DNA from 3 places in the Pseudactinotalea sp. Z1732 genome. Region 2 is predicted to be linked to each of the others. Evidence: riboswitches for the same ligand, from Rfam matches in the RefSeq annotation. Region 2 holds a riboswitch; each other region holds the start of a gene.
What was found. A riboswitch is a leader RNA that binds a small molecule or an ion and turns the genes downstream of it on or off. The one in region 2 is predicted to bind S-adenosylmethionine.

Region 1 (4,322 bases), on a different contig from region 2:
TCCGCGGCTGTCGGGACGCAGGCTGAGCGTGCGCGCCCGCCAGGGTTCTCCGAGGACGTCGGGCGCCCAGGTGCCCCCATCACGGGAGGCGCCGTCGTCGTCGGCCGGGTGCGTGGGATCGGGAGAGGTGCTCACCATCCCATCCTCACACCGGAGCCGCGGGCGGGTGGTGAGTACGCTGGTTCCAGTCGAGGTGAGCCCGCACGCGGACGCGGTGTCGACGAGTGCCGCAGTGAAACCCGAGGAGGACATAACGCATGAGTGCTGTCGCGATCCTGGGGGCCGGCATCATGGCCTCCGCCCTGACCGTGCCGCTGACCCGCAACGGGCATCGGGTCCACCTGGTGGGCACCCACCTGGACACCGAGATCATCGACTCCATCCAGCGCACCGGAGTGCACCCGCACCTGGAGATCGCGTTACCGGAGGGGGTCACGACCTTCCAGTTGGAGCAGGCGCGGGAGGCGTTCGAGGGGGCCGAGGTGGCCATCAGCGGGGTGAACTCCTTCGGGGTGGCCTGGGCCGGACAGCAACTGAGCGCTCTGCTGCGGCCCGGGATGCGGGTGCTCTCGATCACCAAGGGCATGGACGCCGATGAGGCGGGGAACCTGCGCATCCTCCCCGAGGTGCTGATGGAGCAGGTGGGCGCCGAGTTGTCCGGACAGGTGACGTGGTCGGCGATCGTGGGACCCTCCATCGCCGGGGAGGTCGCGGTGGAGCACGACACCGCCGTAGTGCTCACCGGAACCGATCAGGAGTCCCTGGACTCCTTGGCGCGCATGTTCCGCACCGACTCCTATCACGTGTGGACGTCCACCGACTTCATCGGGCATGAGGTCGGCGCCGCCACCAAGAACGTCTACGCCTTCGCGGCCGGGTTCATGGAGGGGCTGCTCGACGCCGCCGGCAAGGGCGCCGCGCAATACCGCCGGTACAACTACGGAGCCGCGGTCTTCGCCCAGGGCACCAGGGAGATGCTGCGGTTCATCGAACTACTCGGCGGAGACCGGGAGACCACCACCGGCCTTGCCGGTGTGGGAGACATGTTCGTCACCTCGATGGGGGGACGCAACGTGCGGGCCGGTCGCTACGTGGGATCGGGGGTGCCGTTCTCGGAGGTGCGCGACCAGCACATGAAGGGCGTCACCTTGGAGGGGGTGGCCGCGATCGAGGTGATCGGGGCGGCGATCGAGAAGCTCACCGAGCGCGAGGTGATCGGTGCGCAGGAGTTCCCGCTGCTGCGCCACCTGTACGGGATCATCGCCAACGATGAGCCCCTGGAGATGCCGTTCGAGGACTTCTTCGGCGGGATGCGCTGACGCGCAGCCGCGGGCTGGCGTGCGCTGCGGACTGGCGTGCGCTGCCGGTTGACGTGCGCCGCTGGGCTGGCGTGCAGCAGGCGTCGTGCACTGGCGGCGTCCTGCGTCGCCGGCGTCGTGCACTGCGGTCGTCGTCCACTACGGACGTCTTGCAGTGTGGGACGGACCGGAATCGACGTCGGCCCGCCCGGTGCCGGGACGTAGCCTGGCGCAGGACCATCCAGAGCAGCCGAGAGATCTGGCTCGACGACGCTGCAGCAACCCCCGCGGACGCGGACGGTGCTACCGCCAGGAACGATGGAGGCAGCCATGAGCGATCCACAACCTCGATGTTCCCTGCCCGAGGGTGTGGGACCGGCCACCGTGGGCGTGCGCGGGGGCCAGCAGCGCACCGAGTTCGGCGAGATCGCCGAGCCGATGTTCCTCACCCAGGGCTACGCCTACGAACGGGCCGCCGACGCCGAGGCGGCCTTCGCAGGTGAACTCGACATCTTCACCTACTCCCGCTACTCCAACCCCACCGTTGCCGCATTCGAGGAGCGGATGCGCCTGCTGGAGCGAGCGGAGGCCTGCTACGCCACCGCCAGCGGGATGTCCGCGCTGTTCGCCGCGATCGCCCCGCTGGTGGAACAGGGCGGGCGGATCGTGGCCGGCAGGGCGCTGTTCGGGTCCACCTTCGTGGTGCTGGACCAGATCATGGGCCAGTGGGGGGTCAGCACCGACTACGTCGACGCCCACCGGATCGAGGACTGGGAGCGGGCCCTGGCCACCCCGGCTGACCTGGTGCTGTTCGAGACCCCCTCGAACCCGATGATGGACCTGGTCGACATCGCTGCGGTTTCACGGCTGGCCCACCGCGCCGGTGCGCTGGTGATCGTGGACAACGTGTTCGCCACCCCGGTGCTGCAGCGGCCGCTGGAACTCGGCGCCGACCTCATCGTGTACTCGGCTACCAAGCACATCGACGGGCAGGGCCGGGTGATGGGCGGGGCGGTGCTGGGCCCGCGCGAGATCATCTGCGGCCCGGTGCAGGACTTCATTCGCAACACCGGGCCCACCCTCAGCCCGTTCAATGCCTGGGTGCTCCTGAAGGGCTTGGAGACGCTCGCCCTGCGGGTGCGGGCCCAGAGCGCCGCGGCGTGGGAGTTGGCGACATGGCTGGAGGGGCATCCCGGGGTGGCCTCGGTGCGGTACCCGCTCCTGGACTCCCACCCCCAGCAGGTGTTGGCCAAGGAGCAGATGAGCGGCGGTGGGACCGTGGTCACCTTCGATGTGGCCACCGATGGCGCCGGTGCTGCCGAGCGGGTCAAGGAGCGCACCTTCGCGGTCCTGGACGCCCTGCGGATCGTGGACCTGTCCAACAACCTGGGCGATGTGAAGTCGATGGCCACCCATCCGTCCACGACGACGCATCGCAAACTGGGTGCGGCCGGTCAGGCCGCGATCGGAGTCACCCCTGCCACCGTGCGGCTGTCGGTGGGCCTGGAGGACGTGCCCGATCTGCGCGCCGACCTCGACCAGGCCCTGCGCTGACGTCGCGGCAGATGCCCTGATCTCGGGTTCGAGGTGGCGCGCGATCACGGTGGATGCCGCGAAGTCAGCGGGCTCCCGGGTCAGACGACGCCGTAGAGGCGGTCGCCGGCGTCGCCCAGGCCGGGCACGATGTAGGCCTTCTCGTTCAGGCCCTCGTCCACCGCGGCGGTCACGATCGTCACGTCCGCGCGGTCTCCCACAGCCTCCTCCACCGCGCCGAGCCCTTCGGGTGCGGCGAGCAGACAGATTGCGGTCACGTCGCGGGCACCGCGTTCGAACAGGTACTCGATCGAGGCCACCAGGGTGCCGCCGGTCGCCAGCATCGGATCCAGCACGAAGCACTGCCGCCCGGTGAGGTCATCGGGCAGCCGGTTGGCGTAGGTGATCGCCTCCAGGGTGTCCTCATCGCGCTGCAGGCCCAGGAACCCGACCTCCGCGGTGGGCAGCAGCCGGGTCATCCCCTCCAGCATGCCCAGTCCGGCGCGCAGGATGGGCACCACGATCGGCTGTGGATCGGCCATCCTGGTGCCGATGGTGGAGGTGACCGGGGTGGAGATCCGCACCGGCTCGGTGCTCACCTCCCGGGTGGCCTCATAGGCCAGCAGGGTCACCAGTTCCTCGGTGAGTTGGCGGAACGTGGGAGACGGCGTGCGCTCATCCCGCAGGGCGGTGAGTTTGTGGGCGATCAGTGGGTGCTCGACTACGTGCAGGCGCATGACGCCCAACCTACCGACCAGGCACACTGGCCACCATGACAACGGGCCCTCAGGAACCAGGTTCGGATCACACCGGCACCGCTCCGACCGCGGGTGCAGGTGCCGACCGCAGTCGTGGTGGTGGCGCCGACCGCGGCGGGGCGGACGGCAGGCGTGCGGGTGGTGCCGACCGCGGCGATGGGGGGGCGGAGGGCAGGCGTGCGGGTGGTGCCGACCGCGGCGATGGGGGGGCGGACGGCAGGCGTGGTGGTGGTGCCGACCGCGGCGATGGGGGTACCGACCGCAGGCGTGGTGGTGGTGCCCACCGCAGTCGTGGGGGTGCGGGCGGCAGCCGCAGCCCGCGCGCCGATCCCACTGCCGACCCCGCCGCCGATCCATCCATTCCCCGGCCCGGCGATGCGGCCGCGATGCGCCTGGCCCTGCGCGAGGCAGCCACGGCCGGCGCCGCCGGTGACGTGCCGATCGGGGCGGTGGTGCTCGACCCCGAGGGTGAGGTGATCGCCGTCGGGCACAACGCCAGGGAGGCCAGTGCCGACCCGACGGCACACGCCGAGATCCTCGCCCTGCGCGCGGCCGGGAGGGCGATGGGCAACTGGCGCCTGACCGGGTGCACGCTGGTGGTGACGCTCGAGCCGTGCGCGATGTGCGCCGGGGCGGCGGTGCTGGCCCGGGTGGCCCGGGTGGTGCTGGGGGCCTGGGACCCCAAGGCGGGCGCGTGCGGATCCACCCGTGACATCGTTCGCGACTCCAGATT
Region 2 (4,322 bases):
CGGCTCCGCCGAGTTCCCACAGGTCGACGTCGGCCTGTTCGATGACCTGGTTGACCATCCCCGGCAGTCCGAGTCGTTGACCGTCCTCGGGGGAGAAGATCGTCACTCCCGATTCGCGTAGCCGAGTGATCTCCTCGGGCACGATCACGCCGCCCCCGCCGCCGACCACCTTGATGTGGCCGGCGCCGCGTTCGGCGAGCTGGTCGACGAGGTACTCGAAGTACTCCACGTGCCCGCCCTGGTAGGAGGAGACGGCAACGGCCTGGACGTCCTCCTCCAGTGCGGCTTCGGCGACCTCCTGCACCGACCGGTTGTGGCCCAGGTGCACCACCTCGGCGCCCTGGGACTGCATGATCCGGCGCATGATGTTGATCGAGGCGTCGTGCCCGTCGAACAGGCTGGCAGCGGTGACGACGCGGACCGGGTGCTCCGGCACATGCAGGGGTCGTGCTTGTTCGGTCATGGCGTCCTCGGCTCACCGTCGGGTGCGACTACTCCAGATACTAGGACATCCAACTATTCCTCGATAGGGGGTGGCTGCACCTGATCGCCGCCGTCGGCGCGCATCAGGCCCAGCAACTTCGTCAGTTCCCGAACCTGTTCGGGCGGCAGACCGGGTCGGATGAAGACCTCGGCGTTGAGCGCGCTGGTCGCCTCCTCCACGGCCGTCCTCCCGGTAACGGTCAGGGAGGCCAGCACGACCCGGCCGTCGGAGTTGCTGCGCACCCGCTCCACGTAGCCCTGCCGCACCAGCCGCTCGACCAGGCTGGTCACGCTGGTCGGGTGCACCTGCAGCAAGGAGCCCATCCGGGACATCGCCATCTCCCCTCCGGCGGCGAACGACAGTAACCGGAGCACCTCGTACCGGGCGAAGGTCAACTCCATCGGGCGCAGGACCGAATCGATGCGCTCGGCCAGCAACTGGTTGACCCGCACGATCGAGGTGACCAGGGCCATGCCGTCGGCGGCTTCAGCCCAGCCGTGCCGGACCCACTGTTGATGGGCCTGATGGATCGGGTCCCGGTCGGCGCGCACGCGACCACCCTACGGCGCAAGCCGAGTGCGTCCCGGGGCGTTGCGGACACCTCACGAGCGTCACGGCGCCAGCCAGACCGGAATCTCAGGGGATGAGACGGGCGGACTTTACTCTTGTGCCTGCCCGGCAGCAGGCCCGTAGTCTGGCTACCGACCATCCAGAGCGGCCGAGAGACCTGGCTCCACGACGCCGCAGCAACCCCCAACGGAAGCCTCCCGCGGGAAGGGTGCTCACGCCAGGACCGATGGAGTTCTTCATGCAGGCATCCCCCGACGGGCGCATCCGATGAGCACGGCTAGCCTTCTTCGTGTGCCCTCCGACCGACCGACCATCTCCTTCGAGCTCTACCCCCCGCGCTCGGAGAAGGGCGAGCGCGCCCTGGTGCGCACCCTCGCGGAACTGGCCGCGGCCCAACCGGACTTCTTCTCCATCACCTACGGCGCGTCCGGCTCCACCCGGGAGACCTCACGGGAGTTGATCCGGCGGGTCGTCACCGAGACCGAGGTCACCCCGATCGCCCACCTGACCTGTGTGGGGGCCTCCGCGGGGGAACTGCGCGGGGTGATCGAGGACCTGCTCGACGAGGGGGTGCGCGACTTCCTCGCCCTGCGCGGGGACCCGCCCGCGGGCGAACCGGACTGGGAGCCGCACCCGCAGGGGCTGACCCGCTCCAGCCAACTGGTGCGCCTGCTGCGGTCCATCGAGGCCGAACGGTTCGGCGATGCCGGTGCCACCACCGGGCAGGTGAACCCGCTGAGCATCTCGGTGGCGACCTATCCCGGCGCACTGCGCGACAAGACCGGTAACCCGGTGGTCGACCCGCGTGACATCGCCGCCCTGGTGGAGAAGCAGGAGGCCGGTGCCGACTTCGCGATCACCCAGATCTTCTACGACGCCGGGCACTACGCCGCGCTGCTGGAACAGGCCCGCTCGGCCGGGGTGCACATCCCGATCCTGCCGGGGGTGATCCCGTTGACCGACCCGCGCCGGCTGCGCAAGCTGCACCAACTCACCGGCGTACGCCCCCCCGAGGGTCTATTGGACACGCTGGATGGAGCTGCCTCCAAGCAGGAGGCCTACCGGCTGGGTCTGCAGGCCACCCGCTCGCTGGTCAACGACATCCTCGCCCTCGGGGCACCCGGCCTGCACGTGTACACCTTCAACACCGCCACGCCGGCACTGGACCTGCTCTACGGGTCCGGGCTGCGCCCGGTTCCCACCCTGGCCTGAGCCCCGGCGAGGAGCGCCCCCACCCGGCCCCGCCGTCGTCGGCTTGATCTTCAACCGCACCCGAACAGGAAGTCTCATGACACAGCACACCCCGTTCCCCGCCGCCACCATCCTGGGCTACCCCCGGATCGGCCCGGATCGCGAACTCAAACGAGCCGTGGAGTCCTTCTGGGCCGGCCGCACCGACGCCGCCGAACTGACCGCATCCGCACGCGCGCTGCGTGCGGATCTGCGCACCCGCCTGCGTGGCCTGGGTCTGGACGCCCAGGACGCCTCGATCCCCTCCGACTTCACCTTCTATGACCAGGTGCTCTCGGTGGCCGCACAGGTGGGGGCGATCCCGGCGCGGTTCGACGACCTGCGCGATCAGAACGGATCGCTGGACCTGGCCGGCTACTTCACCGTGGCCCGCGGGGAGGGTGACCGGGCACCGCTGGAGATGACCAAGTGGTTCGACTCCAACTATCACTACCTGGTGCCCGAGATCGGCCCGGAGACCGCCTTCGATCTGGTTGAGACCCCCAGCGTGGCAGCGTTCACCGAGGCCGCCGAGGACGGCGTGATCACCCGCCCGGTGCTGGTGGGTCCGATCACGTTCCTGCTGCTGTCCAAGGCCAGTGAGGCGGCCCCGGACGGCTTCAGCCCGCTGGACCGTATCGATGACCTGACCGCGGTGTACGCCCGGTGGCTGGCCGCCTTCGCCGAGGCCGGTGCTCCCTGGGTGCAGCTGGACGAGCCGGGGCTGGTCTCCGACACCTGGCCGATCTCCCGGGCCGAACTCGGCGAACTGGTCTCCCGGGTCTACACCACCCTGGCCGGGGCGAGTGAGCGACCGGCGCTGTTCGTGGCCGCGCCCTACCACCGGCTGGGCAGCGCGTTCACCCCGTTGGCCCGAAGCGGGGTGGAGGCGATCGGACTGGACCTGGTGCGCGGGGACGTCCCCGACGACGTGGCGGGTGCGGACCTGTCCGGGGTGACCCTGGTGGCCGGGCTGGTCGATGGGCACAACGTGTGGCGCACCGACCTGGACGCCGCCCACGAGAAACTCACCGCCCTGCGCGGCGCTGCCGGGCCCGAGGCCACCGTGGCGGTGTCCACCTCCACCTCGCTGTTCCACGTGCCGCACACCGTGGCCGATGAACCCCAGCTGCCCGCGCAGCTGCGGTCCTGGCTGGCGTTCGCCGATGAGAAGGTCGGTGAGGTCCGGGCCCTGGCGGCCGGGCCCGAGCGGGCCGCCGACGCGTTCGAGGCCTCCCGCGCGGTGCGGGCCAATCGGGCCGGCGCCGAGGGGGTCACGGTGCCCGTGGTGCGTGAGCGCACGGGCCGGCTGTCGAAGGCCGACTTCGCGCGCAGCGACTACCCCACCCGGCAGGCCGCCCAGCGGGCGGCGCTGGACCTACCGGAGTTGCCGACGACGACGATCGGGTCGTTCCCGCAGACCGCCGAGGTGCGGCGCGCCCGGGCGAAGGCACGACGCGGCGACATCACCGGAGAGGAGTACCTGGCGGCGATGCGCGCCGAGATCGACCGGGTGATCGCGCTGCAGGAGGAACTGGGCCTGGATGTGTTGGTGCACGGCGAGCCCGAGCGCAACGACATGGTGCAGTACTTCGCCGAGAACCTCGACGGTTTCGCGGTCACCCAGAACGGGTGGGTGCAGTCCTACGGATCCCGGTGCACCCGGCCCTCGATCCTGTGGGGTGACGTGTCCCGGCCCGAACCGATCACGGTGCAGTGGTCCACCTACGCCGCCTCCCGCACGGACAAGCCGGTCAAGGGCATGCTCACCGGTCCGGTGACGATCCTGGCCTGGTCCTTCGTGCGCGATGATCAGCCGCTGGGTGAGACCGCCAACCAGGTGGCCCTGGCGCTGCGCGATGAGGTGGCGGATCTGGAGGCGGCCGGGATCGGGCTGATCCAGGTGGATGAGCCGGCGCTTCGGGAACTGCTGCCGCTGCGCCAGGAAGAACACGAGGACTACCTGGACTGGTCGGTCAACGCGTTCCGGCTGGCTACCGCCGGCGCCGGGGACGCCACCCAGGTGCACACCCACCTG
Region 3 (4,322 bases), on a different contig from region 2:
AGCACCACCGCGTTCCCGCTCTTGAGTGCCAGGCCGGCGGCATCGACTGTGACGTTCGGGCGTGCCTCGTAGATCATGCCCACCACGCCCATGGGTACCCGCACCTGCCGCACCCGCAACCCGTTGGGCAACGTGGAACCGTGCAACACCTCTCCCACCGGGTCCGGCAGGGCGGCCAGGTCCCGCAACGCCTCGGCGATCCCCTCGACGCGGCCGGCGTCCAGGGTGAGCCGGTCCAGCAGGCCCGGGCTCATCCCGCCGGCCTCCTCCCGGCGCACGTCCACATCGTTGGCAGCCACGATCCGTTCGGAGGCACCCACCAACGCATCGGCCATCCGGTGCAGCGCGGCGTCCTTGGTGGCCCGGGTGGCCCGCGCCAGGTCGCGGGCGGCCACCTTCGCGTCGGTGGCCACCTGCTGCACCTGCGCCGTCACGTCCGCAGCGGGCTGCGCCGTCGTCTGAGTCATGCAGCCAAGCCTACGCCGCCGCCGCGCTCCCAGGCCGCGGCCGGTGCGCTGCGGCCGTCGATCCGGGCCCGTCCGCCACGGGAACCGGCGAGGGCTGCCACACCGGTTCCCTCTAGGATCGTGCCTATGGACACCGCGTCGTTCTCCTCCCTGATCGCTTCGGCCCAGGAATACCTGAACCCCAGCGAGGCGGAGGACCGGAAGTCGGGTGATGTCGCAGCCACCCTGGTGACGGCCGCCGGAGCGCGGTACTCAGGGGTGTGCATCGACACCCCGTGCGGAACCGGCTTCTGCGCCGAACACGCCGCTATCGCCGCGATGGTGACGGCCGGAGAGTTCCGTATCGCCCAGATCGTGGCAGTGTGGCGCGATGAGGCCGGCACCCTGCACGTGGTCTCACCGTGCGGACGCTGCCGCGAGTTCATCCGACAGATCGACCCGGCGAACATCGACACCCAGGTGATCCTCGGCCCGGGGCGCTCGGCACCGCTACGCGACCTGTTGCCCGAGAACGACTGGCCGGCCGGACCGCCTGAGAAGGACGGCTCATCGCACCCGCACCGGGGCACGCCGGGAGCGAGCAGGCGTCGCCGCGGGCGTGACCGGAGCCGTCGCCGGCGTACGCAGCCCGAGTTCGGTCAGCGCCGGCAGCAGGTCCTGGGCCAGAGCCACCACATCGGTGGGTACCGAGGCCGGCACCACGGTGAACCCGTCGGCTCCGCCGGCCCGGACCCACGCGTTCCAGAGCGTGGCGAGGTCCTCGGCGGTCCCGATGGTGCGCAGAGCCGGCAGCCCGGAAGGCAATTCCAGTGAGGACAGCAGGTCCCAGCGTGCCTGTGCGCTGGCCCGATCGGCGGAGATCACCGTGTGCACATCGACCAACACCTTGACGTCACCGGGTGCCCGGCCCCACTCGATTGCCGCTTCACGGATCGCAGCCCGGGCGGCACGGGCCTCCTCCAGGGTTGCCACCGACAGCCGTGCCACGTCAGCGCGCGCCGCAGCCAGCTCGGCGTCCACACCGTTGCGCACCGGTACCACCACCAGTGGACGGACCGGTTCGCGAACCACATCATCCACGGTGCGCTTGCGGGGGGCGGCCACCGGCGCGTCCAGCACCGCATCCACCGTGCGCGCACCGGTGCCCTGGGCGGTGGCGCCCTGCTCGAGCTGCCAGCCCGCGCGCTGGGCACTGGCCCGGTGCACCGAGGCGATGGCACCAGCGACGTGTTCGGGGCGCGTGATGCCCAGCGGAACTGTGGCCACCAGGGCGGCCCGGGTGGTGTGCCGGGCAAGGCGGGAGGTAGCCAGCGCCCCGTCCAGCCAGGCGTCCCGGCGCCGCTTACCACCGAGCCGGAATGTCTCATCCAGCGAGATCAGGTCCACCCCGCCCCGGTCGGCGAGGGAGGCCAGGCCGGCCAGGCGGCCCATGATGAATTGCTCGGTCTCGGCGTTGCGCTCGCGCTGCCAGTCCCGGGGCGCGCCGGCATTGGACAGATCCAATCCGACCAGGGACGCGGTCTCGTTCACAGATGCAGGTACAGCAGACATGGGGTGCTCACTCTCGGTGCAAGAAAGGGCTCAACATTGCTGCCTCAGCGCGGGTCGCACGCCCGGTGTGTCACGCATCGGGCTCAGGTGCGCACCGACCGGCTGAGGGGTGGCGCCGAGGGGCCGTCAGAGGGCCCGAGGCTGCCGGTTGAGGTGTCGGCTCAGGCCGACATGAAGCAGCAACACATCGCACACATCACACAGGAGACGTGGCGTCGCTGGTACGCAAGGGTCCTGTCGGTGTGCATCGCTGTCTTCATCCTTCTGTCTGCACCGCGGGGAGCGGTGATGCGCTTGCCGGGGGCCATGTGGCCCGCGGCCAGGTCATCTCCCGGAGCACCCCGCCGCGCGGGGGGTTGCCGGTCAGCAAGCCGGGACTTGGCGCTGACGCTCTGAACCTGGGATCAACCTATGAGTCGGATAGTTGCCGTGTCAACTATCTTGCCGTGTCAACTACCTAAGGGCTGCGCATTCGGTCGCCACGACGCGGTCCCAGTCCGAGACGCCGGAGCGCGCCGTCGGCTGATGCGACCGCCTCGCCGGCCTCAGTCGGTGCGGTCCAGCACCACCAGGTCATCCCGGTGCACCACCGCGCGGGCACTATCCGGGCCGAACTGCTCCCGCATCTGCACCGAGGTGCGGCCCAGACGCGCAGGGAGTTCCTCAGCGCTGTAGGAGGCCAAGCCTCGAGCCACCACCCGGCCGGCTGGATCCAGCACGTCGATCGGGTCGCCGGCGTCGAACTCCCCCGTCACGTCCACCACGCCGGCCGCCAGCAGCGACTTCTTCCCGGCAGTGATCGCCTGCACCGCACCCTCGTCGACGCTGATCGAACCTCCGGTGTGCGCGGCGTGGGCCAGCCACAGCCGCCGGGCATTGGTGCGCCGTCGGGCCGGCTCGAACCAGGTGCCCACGTCCTCACCGGACAACACGGCCCCGGCATTGTGTGCCGCGGTCACCACCACCGGGATCCCGGCGCCGGAGGCGATCGCGGCGGACTCCAACTTCGAGACCATGCCCCCGGTGCCCACCGCCCCGCCTCGTGCGGTGACCTCGATGCCCTCCAGGTCTCGTCGGTCCCGCACGCGTGCGATCCGCCGGGCACCGGGCAGCCGGGGCGAGCGATCGTACAGGGCGTCGACGTCGGTGAGCAGCACCAGGGCGTCGGCTTTGGACAGGTGCGAGACCAGAGCGGCCAGCCGGTCATTGTCACCGAACTTGATCTCCTGGGTGGCCACGGCGTCGTTCTCGTTGATCACCGGCACCACTCCCAGCGCCAGCAGTCGTTCGACGTTGCGCTGGACGTTGCGGTGATGTGCCCGGCGCACCACGTCCTCCACGGTGAGCAGCACCTGGCCGACGGTGAGCCCGTGGGCACCGAACGCGCGCGTGTAGTGCGCCATCAAGAGCCCTTGCCCGACGCTGGCCGCGGCCTGGGCGGTTGCCAGGTCCCGGGGCCGGCCGCTGAGCCCGAGGACGCCCAGCGCTGAGGCGATGGCCCCGGAGGAGACCAGCACCACCTGCCCACCCGCGGCTCGGCGACCGGCCAGGACCTCGACGAGCGCGGTGAGCTTGTGTACATCCAGCCGCCCAGCCGCGTCGGTGAGCGAGGAGGAGCCGATCTTGACCACGACTCGTCGGGCGCGACCGGGGTCCCCCAGTTCACGCCGGTCCGTCACGGTCTTGGTCACGGCACCATTGTGGCGCACCCGATCACGATTCGGACGGGACCGTCCATGTACTGGGCGCCCCGGGCCCCGTTCGGTGCGCGCCGATGAGGTGACCTCACTGCTCCCGGTCGATCCACAACTCCTCGCGAGCGGCAGCCTTGGCGTCCATCCGGTTGTGGAACTCCTCGCGTTTCTCCGCCCGAGTAGGCCGCTGCCGCTCCTCCAGACGCACGTCGGAGCCGCGAGCGCCCAGGAGTTCGGGGCCGGTCATCATGGTCGGCTCCCAGTCGAAGACCACGCCCTCGGGGCCGTCACCGATCACGACCTCCGCACCCGGGGTGGCGCCCGCTTCGAACAGCGCCTCCTCCACTCCCAGGCGGGCCAGCCGGTCGGCGAGGTAACCCACGGCCTCATCGTTGGCGAAGTCGGTCTGGCGCACCCAACGCTCTGGTTTGGTTCCGGTGATCAGAAAGTACTCGTGGTCACTCCTGCGCCGGGTGACAGCGAACCCGGTTTCGTCCACCGCGCGGGGGCGCAGCACCGTCGGGGTTGGCTCCGGCGGTGGGGCGGCATCGCGGGCCTGTTGCACGATCTCGGCCAGTCTGAAGGACAGCGGCCGAAGGCCCTTGCGCGC

Region 1: it holds a riboswitch for S-adenosylmethionine, as region 2 does, so the genes downstream of both, ACPL7H_RS09095 (O-succinylhomoserine sulfhydrylase) here and ACPL7H_RS13645 (methylenetetrahydrofolate reductase) in region 2, are expected to answer to the same signal.
Region 3: it holds a riboswitch for S-adenosylmethionine, as region 2 does, so the genes downstream of both, ACPL7H_RS04490 (hypothetical protein) here and ACPL7H_RS13645 (methylenetetrahydrofolate reductase) in region 2, are expected to answer to the same signal.

Annotation. Positions count from the first base shown of each region.
Region 1 is NZ_JBMPQC010000003.1:395,954-400,275, reverse strand. It holds gene ACPL7H_RS09105 (alpha/beta fold hydrolase) at 1-135, opposite strand, end outside; gene ACPL7H_RS09100 (NAD(P)H-dependent glycerol-3-phosphate dehydrogenase) at 258-1,319, shown strand; SAM riboswitch class I at 1,533-1,623, shown strand; gene ACPL7H_RS09095 (O-succinylhomoserine sulfhydrylase) at 1,629-2,852, shown strand; gene upp (uracil phosphoribosyltransferase) at 2,933-3,568, opposite strand; gene tadA (tRNA adenosine(34) deaminase TadA) at 3,976-4,322, shown strand, end outside.
Region 2 is NZ_JBMPQC010000007.1:104,901-109,222, forward strand. It holds gene icmF (fused isobutyryl-CoA mutase/GTPase IcmF) at 1-463, opposite strand, end outside; gene ACPL7H_RS13640 (MarR family winged helix-turn-helix transcriptional regulator) at 517-1,035, opposite strand; SAM riboswitch class I at 1,187-1,287, shown strand; gene ACPL7H_RS13645 (methylenetetrahydrofolate reductase) at 1,346-2,266, shown strand; gene metE (5-methyltetrahydropteroyltriglutamate--homocysteine S-methyltransferase) at 2,343-4,322, shown strand, end outside.
Region 3 is NZ_JBMPQC010000002.1:139,337-143,658, reverse strand. It holds gene ACPL7H_RS04505 (glutamate-5-semialdehyde dehydrogenase) at 1-467, opposite strand, end outside; gene ACPL7H_RS04500 (hypothetical protein) at 464-733, opposite strand; partial or broken gene ACPL7H_RS04495 (cytidine deaminase family protein) at 696-851, shown strand; gene ACPL7H_RS04490 (hypothetical protein) at 1,014-2,018, opposite strand; SAM riboswitch class IV at 2,304-2,417, opposite strand; gene proB (glutamate 5-kinase) at 2,564-3,709, opposite strand; gene obgE (GTPase ObgE) at 3,804-4,322, opposite strand, start outside.